Regions from separate parts of the Citrobacter sp. ANG330 genome, predicted to be linked through region 1. Evidence: predicted binding sites of a transcription regulator. Region 1 holds the regulator's gene; each other region holds the start of a gene.
What was found. Region 1 encodes CRP, which controls carbon source genes, mostly activating them, when cyclic AMP is high. Its sites were predicted from a motif close to ATGTGANNNNNNTCACAT; they were not measured.
Positions count from the first base shown of each region.

Region 2: a site for CRP is predicted at 2,580-2,597, ahead of glpT (glycerol-3-phosphate transporter). Genes of this name have one in related genera too.
Region 3: a site for CRP is predicted at 2,009-2,026, ahead of QNN88_RS21515 (glycoside-pentoside-hexuronide (GPH):cation symporter). Genes of this name have one in related genera too.

Region 1 covers NZ_JASJUI010000010.1:139,442-143,692, reverse strand. Annotated here, with positions in the region: gene QNN88_RS19275 (hydrolase) at 1-172, shown strand, start outside; gene QNN88_RS19270 (YheU family protein) at 175-393, shown strand; gene QNN88_RS19265 (phosphoribulokinase) at 448-1,317, shown strand; gene QNN88_RS19260 (OsmC family protein) at 1,405-1,809, opposite strand; gene crp (cAMP-activated global transcriptional regulator CRP) at 2,116-2,748, shown strand; gene QNN88_RS19250 (YccS/YhfK family putative transporter) at 2,800-4,251, shown strand, end outside.
Region 2 covers NZ_JASJUI010000001.1:809,600-813,850, forward strand. Annotated here, with positions in the region: gene glpQ (glycerophosphodiester phosphodiesterase) at 29-1,105, opposite strand; gene glpT (glycerol-3-phosphate transporter) at 1,110-2,468, opposite strand; gene glpA (anaerobic glycerol-3-phosphate dehydrogenase subunit A) at 2,741-4,251, shown strand, end outside.
Region 3 covers NZ_JASJUI010000014.1:68,773-73,023, reverse strand. Annotated here, with positions in the region: gene QNN88_RS21525 (DUF202 domain-containing protein) at 1-132, opposite strand, end outside; gene QNN88_RS21520 (YidH family protein) at 122-469, opposite strand; gene QNN88_RS21515 (glycoside-pentoside-hexuronide (GPH):cation symporter) at 560-1,909, opposite strand; gene QNN88_RS21510 (aryl-sulfate sulfotransferase) at 2,179-3,585, shown strand; gene QNN88_RS21505 (sulfatase) at 3,646-4,251, shown strand, end outside.

The DNA of each region.
Region 1 (4,251 bases):
GTTCATGGATCATCATGTGATCCCTAAAGCGGAAGATTTACCGCCGCAGGTGGAATATCAGTTAACCGAACATGGCGGTCACGTCGGGTTCATCGGCGGCACGTTGCGTCGACCAGAAATGTGGCTGGAGTCGCGCATTCCTGACTGGCTGACACCCTATCTGGAGGCATAACTATGCAAATCCCCTGGCAGGACCTTTCCCCCGAGACGCTGGACAATCTGATCGAAAGCTTTGTGTTGCGCGAAGGTACCGATTATGGTGAACATGAACGTACCCTTGAGCAAAAAGTCGCCGACGTGAAACGCCAGTTACAGTGTGGAGAAGCGGTCCTGGTGTGGTCTGAGTTGCACGAAACCGTCAACATCATGCCGCGCAAATCATTTCGCGAGTAACCCGCACGCTATCGGCCGACTATAATAAAAAATCAATTTATTGATGGAGTTAACATGTCTGCCAAACATCCGGTGATCGCGGTAACAGGATCCAGCGGCGCGGGGACCACCACCACCAGCCTCGCGTTCCGTAAAATTTTTGCGCAGCTCAACCTGCGTGCAGCCGAGGTGGAAGGCGACAGTTTTCATCGTTATACCCGTCCGGAGATGGATATGGCGATTCGCAAAGCGCGCGATGCCGGGCGCCATATCAGCTATTTTGGCCCCGAAGCCAATGACTTCGGCCTGCTGGAACAGACGTTTATTGAGTACGGCCAGACCGGGAAAGGCCAGTCACGCAAATATCTGCATACCTACGATGAAGCCGTCCCGTGGAACCAGGTGCCGGGGACGTTTACCCCGTGGCAAGCACTGCCCGAACCCACCGATGTGCTGTTCTATGAAGGCCTGCACGGCGGCGTCGTCACGCCCCAGCATGAGGTCGCAAGACATGTTGATCTCCTGGTCGGCGTGGTGCCCATCGTTAACCTGGAATGGATCCAGAAGCTTATCCGCGACACCAGTGAACGAGGCCATTCTCGTGAGGCGGTGATGGATTCGGTGGTCCGTTCGATGGACGACTATATCAACTACATCACGCCGCAGTTCTCCCGCACCCACATCAACTTCCAGCGCGTTCCTACCGTGGACACATCCAACCCCTTCGCAGCCAGGAGCATTCCATCACTGGATGAGAGCTTTGTGGTGATTCATTTCCGCAATCTGGAAGGGATCGATTTCCCCTGGCTGCTGGCGATGCTGCAGGGCTCATTCATTTCTCACATCAATACGTTGGTGGTTCCTGGCGGGAAAATGGGTCTGGCAATGGAACTGATCATGCTGCCGCTGGTACAGCGACTGATGGAAGGCAAGAAGATCGAATAAACGGTGGGGAGTGCCCGATGGCGCTGCGCTTACCGGGCCTACGACAGGAGTAGGCCTGATAAGCGCAGCGCCATCAGGCAATGATCATCAGGCAGCAATCACTTCGTACGAATGGGTAATGTTAACCGCTTTTCCCAGCATCAACGCCACAGAGCAATACTTCTCTGCCGACAGATCGACCGCCCGCGCAACGGCGGCATCCTTCAGATCGTGGCCGGTGACAATAAAGTGCAGGTTGATGTGAGTGAACAGGCGTGGCGCCTCTTCCCGACGTTCTGAAGTCAATTTCACTTCGCAGTTCGTCACATCCTGACGGCCTTTTTGCAGGATAGAAACCACGTCAATGGCGCTGCAACCGCCAGCCGCCATCAACACCATTTCCATCGGGCTCGGTGCTTTATCACCAGAGTTACCGTCCATCAGAATCTGATGCCCGGAAGCGGACTCACCCAGGAAGGTTAACCCCTCAACCCATTTAACACGCGCTTGCATATTTTTTAACTCCAGTGCGTTAATTTTCCTGACAGATTACGCGTACATAACAATTCTCGCAACGGAAGGCGACCTGCGTCATGCTGAAGCGAGACACCAGGAGACACACGGCTAAAGCTATGCTAAAACAGTCAGGATGCTACAGTAATACATTGACGTACTGCATGTATGCAGAGGACTTCACATTAAAGGCTGCAGTTCGTTTTTGACAGTCTCTTCCCAGGACGCGGGAAGCACATTTTTGCAACCCCAGAGACAGCGGATTTTTTGGCTCTGGAGACAGCTTATAACAGAGGATAATCGCGCATGGTGCTTGGCAAACCGCAAACAGACCCGACACTCGAATGGTTCTTGTCTCATTGCCATATTCATAAGTACCCGTCCAAGAGCACGCTGATTCACCAGGGTGAAAAAGCGGAAACGTTGTACTACATCGTTAAGGGCTCAGTGGCAGTGTTGATTAAAGATGAGGAAGGGAAAGAAATGATCCTTTCTTATCTGAATCAGGGTGATTTCATTGGCGAACTGGGCCTGTTTGAAGAAGGCCAGGAACGTAGCGCATGGGTTCGGGCGAAAACAGCGTGTGAAGTGGCTGAAATTTCCTACAAGAAATTCCGCCAGTTGATCCAGGTGAACCCGGATATTCTGATGCGCCTGTCTTCTCAAATGGCTCGCCGCCTGCAAGTCACTTCAGAGAAAGTCGGTAACCTGGCCTTCCTCGATGTGACCGGTCGTATCGCCCAGACGCTGCTGAATCTGGCGAAACAGCCTGATGCAATGACTCACCCGGACGGCATGCAGATCAAAATCACTCGCCAGGAGATTGGCCAGATCGTTGGCTGTTCTCGCGAAACCGTTGGTCGTATCCTGAAGATGCTGGAAGATCAGAACCTGATCTCCGCTCACGGTAAAACGATCGTCGTTTACGGCACTCGTTAATCTCATCGGAAATGGCGCGCTACCCGGTAGTGCGTCATTTTTGTTTTGCCAATGTGGCGCAGACTGATTTATCACCCAGAAATCAACTATGCACTACGTCAAACGCTGGTGCTCTGTTTGCCCGTGGCCGTCGGCCTGATCATCGGGCAGTTGCATCTGGGTTTGCTCTTCTCTCTCGTTCCCGCCTGCTGCAACATTGCCGGGCTTGATACACCGCACAAACGCTTTTTCAAACGCCTGGTGATTGGCGCGTCGCTGTTTGCCGGATGCAGCCTGATTATGCAGCTGCTACTGGCGCAGGCGATCCCGTTGCCGCTGATCCTGACCGGACTCACATTGATTCTCGGCGTCACCGCGGAACTGAGTTCACTGCATGCCCGCCTGCTGCCCGCCTCGCTGATTGCCGCTATTTTTACGCTGAGCCTGGCAGGAAATATGCCGGTCTGGGAACCGTTGCTGATCTACGCGCTGGGCACGCTGTGGTATGGCTTATTTAACTGGTTCTGGTTCTGGCTGTGGCGCGAGCAACCGCTGCGCGAGTCGCTAAGCCTACTGTACCGGGAACTGGCGGATTACTGCGAAGCCAAATACAGTATGCTGACTCAGCACACCGATCCGGAAAAAACGCTACCGCCGCTGCTGGTCCGCCAGCAAAAAGCCGTCGACCTCATCACCCAGTGTTATCAGCAGATGCATATGCTGTCGGCGCATCACAACAATGACTACAAACGAATGCTGCGCGCCTTTCAGGAAGCGCTGGATTTACAGGAACATATCTCAGTGAGTCTGCACCAGCCGGAAGAGGTGCAAAAGCTGGTCGAACGCAGCCACGCTGAGCAGGTGATTCGCTGGACGGCGCAAACCGTCGCCGCGCGGTTGCGGGTACTGGCGGATGACATTCTGTATCACCGACTGCCGACCCGTTTCTCTATGCAAAAGCAGATTGGCGCGCTGGAAAAAATTGCTCATCAGCATCCGGATAACCCCGTCGGGCAGTTCTGTTACTGGCACTTCAGCCGTATCGCCCGGGTGCTGCGCACTCAACGACCACTTTACGCCCGCGATCTGATGGCTGACAAACAGCGCCGTCTTCCGTTGCTTCCTGCGTTGAAAAACTACCTTTCCCTGAAATCACCAGCGCTACGCAACGCCGGGCGTATCAGCGTCATGCTCAGCATCGCCAGTCTGATGGGAACCGCGTTACACCTGCCGAAACCGTACTGGATCCTGATGACCGTGCTGTTTGTCACGCAGAACGGTTATGGCGCCACCCGCGTGCGTATTCTGCACCGTTCGGCGGGTACGCTGGTGGGGCTGATTATTGCAGGCGTGACGCTGCACTTTCATATTCCTGAAGGATATACGCTGGCCCTGATGCTGGTGATCACCCTGGTCAGCTATCTGACTATCCGTAAAAACTACGGCTGGGCGACGGTGGGATTTACCGTCACGGCGGTATATACCCTGCAGCTACTGACGCTGGACGGCGAGCAGTTTATTATC
Region 2 (4,251 bases), on a different contig from region 1:
GGGTGCAGTGGAGAGAATAACGTGGTTATTACTCTTTACGTAAGAACATCACCGCTTTGTCGGGGAAGTCGGTGAACAGCCCGTCCACGCCCGCTTTGTTGTAGAGGATGTCATACAGCTGATTCACATCCGTTGTGTACTCCGGCAACTGATCGGCGCGCACTGTATAAGGATGAACCGTCATCTTATTCTGGTGTGCTTCTTTCACCATATCTGTCAGGACGATATTGCCTTTCGTCGACTTCTCGTCAATCAGCATATGGTAATCCGGACCAATACCGTCCGCATACTCAGCCACCTGCTTCATCGCGCCGGGTTTGAACATCCAGTCATAATTGTAATTCACCCAACTACCGTCCGGCTTCTTCTCCTGCGTTTCATTCCAGTCGGTATACGCGATGAGCTGTACCAGGTTCAGGTTCATCCCCATTTTCGGTTCCAGCTCATTTTTGATGCGCTTAAGTTCCGCCACATCAAAACTTTGCAGATAAACTTTGTCCTGCTTGTCGCTGTAACCGTATTTTTTCAGCACTTCCAGGGTTTTCGTCGCAATGTCCTTCCCTTCCTGATGATGGAACCACGGCGCTTTGATCTCCGGATAGATACCGATGTTCTTGCCAGTAGAATGGTTCAGTCCCTGAACAAACTCGATCTCTTCAGCAAAGGTATGCACGCGGAAATCCGATTTACCCATCGGGAAACGGCCAGGATAGGTTTGCACCTTCTTGCCATTTTCCAGATCAAACCCTTCGGTAAATTTCAGAGATTTGATTTCGTCCAGCGTAAAGTCGATGGCGTAATAACGACCGTCCTGGCGCGCACGATCCGGAAAGCGCTCCGCGACATCCGTCACGCGATCAAGATAGTGGTCATGCAGGACAACCAGTTGGTCGTCTTTCGTCATCACCAGATCCTGCTCCAGATAATCCGCTCCCTGCGCATAGGCCATCGCTTTCGCGGGCAGCGTATGCTCCGGCAGGTAGCCACTCGCGCCACGGTGGGCAATCACGACTTTATCCGTGTTGCTGGCGGCCAGGGCATGGCTTCCCATTACCGCGCCCGCCATCATCAGCGTCAGACTCAGGTTTTTCAGTGCTGTTTTCATTCACTTAGCCCCCGTTGCGTTTCAGTTGCATCTCAGCATGGTGGCGTTTTTCGCCGATCATCACCACAATCAACAGAATCACCGCCAGGATGCTGCCACCGATCATCACCATGAAACCGCCGTCCCAGCCAAAGAAGTCGACGGTGTAACCAACGATGGCGCTGGCCGCCACGGAACCGCCGAGGTAACCAAACAGGCCAGTAAAGCCCGCTGCCGTCCCTGCGGCTTTTTTCGGTGCCAGTTCCAGCGCATGCAGACCAATCAGCATCACCGGACCGTAAATCAGGAAGCCGATCACAATCATACAAACCATATCGACGGTCGGGTTACCCGCCGGGTTCATCCAGTAAACGATGGTAGCGATCGTCACCAGGGTCATAAAGAACACACCGGTCGCGCCACGGTTACCACGGAACACTTTGTCCGACATCCAGCCGCACAGCAACGTGCCTGGGATCCCCGCATATTCATAGAAGAAGTAGGCCCAGGAGGATTTATCCAGTGCAAAATGCTTCACTTCTTTCAGATAGGTTGGAGACCAGTCGAGAATGCCGTAACGCAGCAGATAAACGAACACGTTTGCAATCGCGATGTACCACAACAGTTTATTCGGCAGAACGTACTGCATGAAGATCTGCTTCGCGGTCAGCTCTTCTTCCGCTTTCTCGTTGTAGTCGTCCGGGTAGTCGTTTTTGTACTCTTCGATGGGCGGCAGGCCACAGGATTGCGGCGTATCACGCATCAGCGCGAAAGCGAAAATCGCCACCAGAATGGCGCCGAACGCTGGCATATACAGGGCGGCTTTCCAGTCGTTAAACCAGGCCATCCCGAGCAGGAACAGCAGCGGAGGGATCCCGCCACCGACGTTATGCGCACAGTTCCAGACGGAGACTATCCCGCCACGTTCCTTCTGCGACCACCAGTGCACCATGGTGCGTCCGCACGGCGGCCAGCCCATGCCCTGGAACCATCCGCAAAGGAACAGCAGCACAAACATCACGGCGATGCTCGATGTCGCCCACGGCACAAAGCCCATGAACAGCATCACCGCCGCGGCCAGAATCAGACCGGCTGGCAGGAAAACGCGCGGATTCGAGCGATCCGAAACCGAGCCCATGATGAATTTCGAAAATCCATAGGCAATTGAGATCCCCGACAGGGCGAAACCTAAATCACCGCGTGAAAAACCCTGTTCGACCAGGTAAGGCATTGCAAGGGCAAAGTTCTTGCGCACCAGATAGTACGCGGCATAGCCAAAGAATATCCCCAGAAATATTTGCCAGCGAAGCCGGCGGTATGTCGGATCGATCTCCGCTGCAGGCAAGCGTGCTCTGTGCGCCGCTGGTTTAAATATACTCAACATAATGTAGCCTCCGTGGCCCGTCTTTTATAAGTAGTAAACACCGCAGGTGGTACATGCAACCCCCGCTGCTTCCGGTGTGGTCGCGATGTTATGCAAAGATACAGAACGTGAATGTGAATTACAGCACATATTGTTACAGATTTATGACGAATGTTCAGAAAGGCGCACGAAATCACGTTTCATTTTCGAATCATGAGCGAATATGCGCGAAATCAAACAAACCATGCTTTTTATGTGGCTAAATGATAAAAAACGAACTGTGAGGGAAAACAATGAAAACTCGCGACTCGCAAACCAGTGACGTGATTATCATTGGGGGTGGTGCCACTGGCGCAGGGATTGCCCGTGACTGCGCGCTGCGTGGACTCCGTGTTATTTTAGTCGAGCGTCATGATATTGCGACCGGAGCGACCGGTCGTAACCACGGACTGCTGCACAGCGGCGCACGTTATGCGGTGACCGATGCAGAATCTGCCCGCGAATGCATCAGCGAAAACCAAATTCTGAAACGTATCGCCCGCCACTGCGTTGAACCGACGGACGGTCTGTTTATTACCCTGCCGGAAGACGAACTCTCCTTCCAGGCCACCTTTATCCGAGCCTGCGAAGAAGCGGGCATTCGGGCAGAAGCGATCGATCCGCAACAGGCGCGGATTATCGAACCGTCGGTGAATCCGCAGCTCATCGGCGCGGTTAAAGTGCCGGATGGCACCGTTGATCCGTTCCGGTTGACTGCTGCCAACATGCTTGATGCGAAAGAACATGGCGCCATTATCCTGACCGCCCACGAAGTGACAGGGTTGCTCCGTGAAGGGGCGACCGTCAGCGGCGTGCATGTGCGTAACCATCTCAATGGCGAAACGCAAACACTGCTCGCGCCGGTAGTGGTGAATGCCGCCGGGATCTGGGGACAGCGGATCGCGGAATATGCCGACTTAAGCATCCGTATGTTCCCGGCGAAAGGGTCGCTGCTGATCATGGATCACCGCATCAACCAGCACGTCATTAACCGCTGCCGTAAACCTTCCGACGCCGACATTCTGGTACCTGGCGATACCATTTCGCTGATTGGCACCACCTCAACCCATATTGATTACAACGATATCGACAGCAACCGCGTCACCGCCGATGAGGTCGATATTCTGCTGCGCGAAGGCGAAAAACTGGCGCCAGTTATGGCGAAAACGCGCATTCTGCGCGCCTACTCCGGCGTACGCCCGCTGGTGGCAAGCGATGATGATCCCAGCGGGCGTAACGTCAGCCGCGGTATTGTGCTGTTTGATCATGCGAAACGCGATGGCCTGGACGGATTTATCACCATTACCGGCGGCAAGCTGATGACTTACCGCCTGATGGCGGAATGGGCCACCGACGCGGTCTGCCGCAAGCTGGGCAACATGCGTCCTTGTGTCACCGCGGACACGCCGTTACCGGGTTCGCACGAACCGACGGAAAGTACGCTGAAGCGCGTGATCTCCCTGCCTGCCCCATTGCGTGGTTCGGCGGTGTATCGCCACGGCGACCGTACGCCAGCGTGGCTGAGTCATGGCCGCCAGCACCGCAGTGTGGTCTGTGAATGCGAAGCTGTCACCGCCGGTGAAGTGCAGTACGCCGTCGAAAACCTCAACGTCAACAGCCTGTTGGATCTCCGTCGTCGCACCCGCGTGGGGATGGGCACCTGTCAGGGCGAACTCTGCGCCTGCCGTGCTGCCGGGTTACTGCAACGCTTTAATATCACCACCGCTGCGCAATCCATTACTCAGCTCTCTGACTTCCTCAATGA
Region 3 (4,251 bases), on a different contig from region 1:
ATGCCAGTGATGTTTTATCGCCAGCGCCATCAGCGCACAATAACCCAGCAACGTGCGAAACCAGGCCAGCGATGTGCGCTCTGGTTGCAAACCAGGATCGGCCATGCGACGGGCCTTACGGCTATCCGGCATACAGCACCAGCGCCATGACCACAATCGCCACAATGGTCAATATCAGACTGATGATCAGCAGGCTTCGGGTGTAAGGTAAATCTTCCTTCAGTCGCATCGCCTTTTCATTGCGCAACCAGCGCAGATAACCGTAAATCGCCAGGCCACCCGCGAATAAACAGAGTAACAGCGCCAACAGCTCGCGGATAACCGGCGTGGCGAAATCTGGCGCCAGTTGATCAAGCCCAACGCCCGCGGCCAGAAAACCCAGCGCGGTGCGGATCCACGCCAGAAAGGTACGCTCGTTTGCCAGCGAGAAGCGGTAATCCGGGGCTTCTCCGAGGCGGGAAATCTTCATTTAACCCCCTACTCAATGCGCAGAATGTGCATGAAATAACCTCAATACTACCTGAGAGCCCGGATGATTAGCATGAATAAACTCCGCAAATCAGCTCGACGCATGTCGCGTTTGCGAAACCTGTTTCATTTGTTCCGTAGTCAACCTGTAGAAGCATTTGGCGATTAACGCACAGCACAGATAACAAAGTCCCGGCGCAACCGTAAACAAGGTGATGATGGTCTTCAACGTTTCCGGCGACTGCGCATCAGCTCCCGCCTGATAGCCCCCCATAGCGAGCATCCAACCGATAATTGCACCACCTACCGCCAGCCCCATTTTCAGCACAAACAACGTCCCCGCGAAGCTAATTCCCGTCAGGCGTTTACCACTGACCATTTCGCCGTAATCTACCGTATCCGCCATCATGACCCACTTTATCGGCGTCATAATCTGATGCAGAACACCAATGATAAAAATCAGGCAAAACATCACCACCATTCTGTCCATTGGCACAAAATACATCGCAAAACTCATTATCATCAGAACAATATTACAGAAAATAAACACCGCCACTTTACAAAAGCGAACGCTTAGCGGTTTTGCTATCGCGCTACCGACAATATTGCCGACACAATATGTGGAGAGAAATATCGAAAATACTTTGGGTGATTCCATAATCAAGGTGACGTAATACATCATCACCCCACCACGTACCGAAGTTCCGATGATAGTGAAGACGGTCAGAACACTGACCACTCGCCACTGATCGTTTTTCCAGATATCTTTTAAATCACCCAACATGCCTTTAAAACCAGCGTTAATGGGGGGTGAAACAATGCGCTCTTTGGTGGTAAAAAAACAAAAGTAGAACATCAACACAGCAATAATAGAGAGCAGTGTAATACTGATCTGAAAACCCAGTTTTTTATCCCCTCCACCCAGCCAGTCCACCATATTCATCATTAATGCGGTGGACAACATGCCGCCTGCCGTTGCAAGCACAAACCGCCACGACTGCAAAGACATGCGCTGCTGTGAATCGCTGGTGATTACCCCACCCAGTGCACAATAAGGAATATTAACGATCGTGTACATCAACGTTAGTGCGATATAAGTGAGTGTGGCATAAATCATTTTTCCATATAGCGATAAATCCGGAACCGTATAGGTAAGAACACAACTAATACCAAAAGGAATGGACGCCCACAGCAGCCACGGGCGAAATTTCCCCCAGCGCGTACGGGTACGGTCTGCAAGCAATCCCATACAAGGGTCAGATATTGCATCAAGTATTCGCGTCACTAAAAACATGCTGCCAATAAACGCCGCAGGCAAACCAGCAATATCAGTATAAAAGAACATGAGATAAAGCATGACATTATCAAAGACAATATGGCTTGCCGCATCCCCAAGGCCGTAGCCAACCTTTTCCCTGACACTCAAAATTTGACTATTCATATTAATCCAGATGGTTGCAAGAGTGAGTTTGCATAATAGATTTAATAGCAACTCGCTCTACATTATGATTTTTTGCTTAATGATTATGTTTATTTTCATATGTGATAGATCTCACAACTTCCCACTCCAGACTCAAACACACTCTATTTCGAAAAGTATGAACGAATAAAATATATTCACTGAAAATATCAATCTCAATAACCAGGGATGGCAAATCTTCCGTCATCCGCTTCACGCCACTTTATCGGCGTTCCCATAAAGGAATGATTATGCAAGATATGACTACCCGTGTTGTGATTAACCCTTTCAATCAGAACCTACTTTCCGCACAAGTTACGGTAACGGCAGATCTGCCGATGAAATATCGTTATACCGTAAAAGGAAAAACCCTCGACAGCAGTTTTATATATTCAACAAATGAATATATATTAAATCCGACTATCCCTGTTATTGGTCTGTATGCGAATACGTCCAACACCATTAGCATTGAATGTCTCTTTAATGACGGTTCAAACCAAACTGTCAATGTTACTGCGGATACCACAGGACAGGATTACGGTGTCATCCCACTGAATGTGACTTTCGCGATCAACGATGAACGTATTGCACAGGAAACGCTTTATCAGGGTTGGCTTGTCACCTGTTTTTACACCGCCTATGATAAAAATGGCGATCTGAGAATGGCATTTACCAATGCCTGGGATAACAATAACCTAAAGAGTGACGGCCACTCTATCTACCCTGGCTTTGACATTTTCCCCACGGCGGGAGAAAACTATGCCCAGACACTGAGGCAAATGAATCTTCTGGGCGAAACTCGCCAGTCCTATTCTGTTCCGGCAGGTTACGGTTTTCATCACGATATAACTTTCGGACCGGATGGCAACATGTTCTGTCTGGTCACGCTACTGGAAAACCCCACGGCACAACAACGTCAGCAGTCCACAATCTATAAATATGATGTGAATAATGGCAACATTATCTGGTCACGTGACTACTCGGAATACTTTGATAATCAGGATGTGTGTATTGATGCTCAACCCAACGATGCGCACTTTAACTCGCTGGAATACAGCACGCATCTCAAGCAACTCATTTTGAATAATCGCTCTACCAGTACGATTTATGGACTGAATATGGAGAGCGGCGATATTGAGTGGACTATTGATAATCCGATGAATTCACTTGTTGCAGCAACGGTAAATCTAAAACCGTTGCCAGGCTTTGCCTATCCCAATGGAGAGCATGCCGTCTTCCCCACCACCAACCCAAAATATGCCGACTTTCTGACGGAAAATCGTCTCGCCATTACGCTTTTCAATAACAAAGCGGCACTCTTTGATGATGGGAGTGAAAATAATAAAAAAATGGAAGACCCCATTCCGGACGAATATTATGAAGCACCTTTTGACTCCCAAAGTCTGGTATATGGTATTGATTTAAACAACCAAACCGTAGAGCTTCTCGATACATTTACCATTCCGGGAAAACGCAGCAATATAACCTCTGAAATTCATGAAATCGGGAATTACTATAGCATCATGTATGGTGTTGGTAGTCAGTTTTTTATTATCGATACCAATAATAAAGTCGCCGTGGAATGTGATGCAGTTTATCCGGCAGTAACCTATCGTGGTCGGATATTCACCTTTGAAGAATTACGGCGTTTGATCTGATATCTACCGACATTTGCATCTCAGAGATAATGAACTGAATAAAATCGCACAGGAGAAAAAATGAAAGCGATAATGGTAATGTATGACTCATTAAACAGGCATTGCTTAGCCCCTTATAATTCCGCCTGGACTCACACCCCTCATTTTTCCCGTCTGGCGGAAAAATGCGTTGTCTTTGATAAAAGCTATGTAGGAAGTCTACCTTGCATGCCTGCCAGACGAGAATTACACACGGGTCGCTACAACTTTCTCCATCGTAGTTGGGGGCCTCTGGAACCCTTTGACGACTCCTGCTTTGAAATCATGAAAAAAAATGGCGTTCACAGCCATTTAATCAGTGACCATTACCACTACTGGGAAGATGGCGGCTGTACTTACCATAACCGCTATGCGTCATGGGAAATCGTCAGAGGTCAGGAGGGCGATCGCTGGGAGCCTGATTTAATTAAGCGTGAATTCCCGCCACACCTTGGCCAAATGATGTCGCAGGATTTGGCTAACCGCGAAAAAATCCTGCAACAGGATAAATTTCCCATTGAGAAAACCTTCGATCTTGGCCTGGAATTCATTGAGAAATATCACACTGAGGATAACTGGTTCCTGCAAATTGAAACGTTCGATCCCCACGAGCCTTTTTTCCATCGTCGGCAAAAAGAGAAAGCGGCT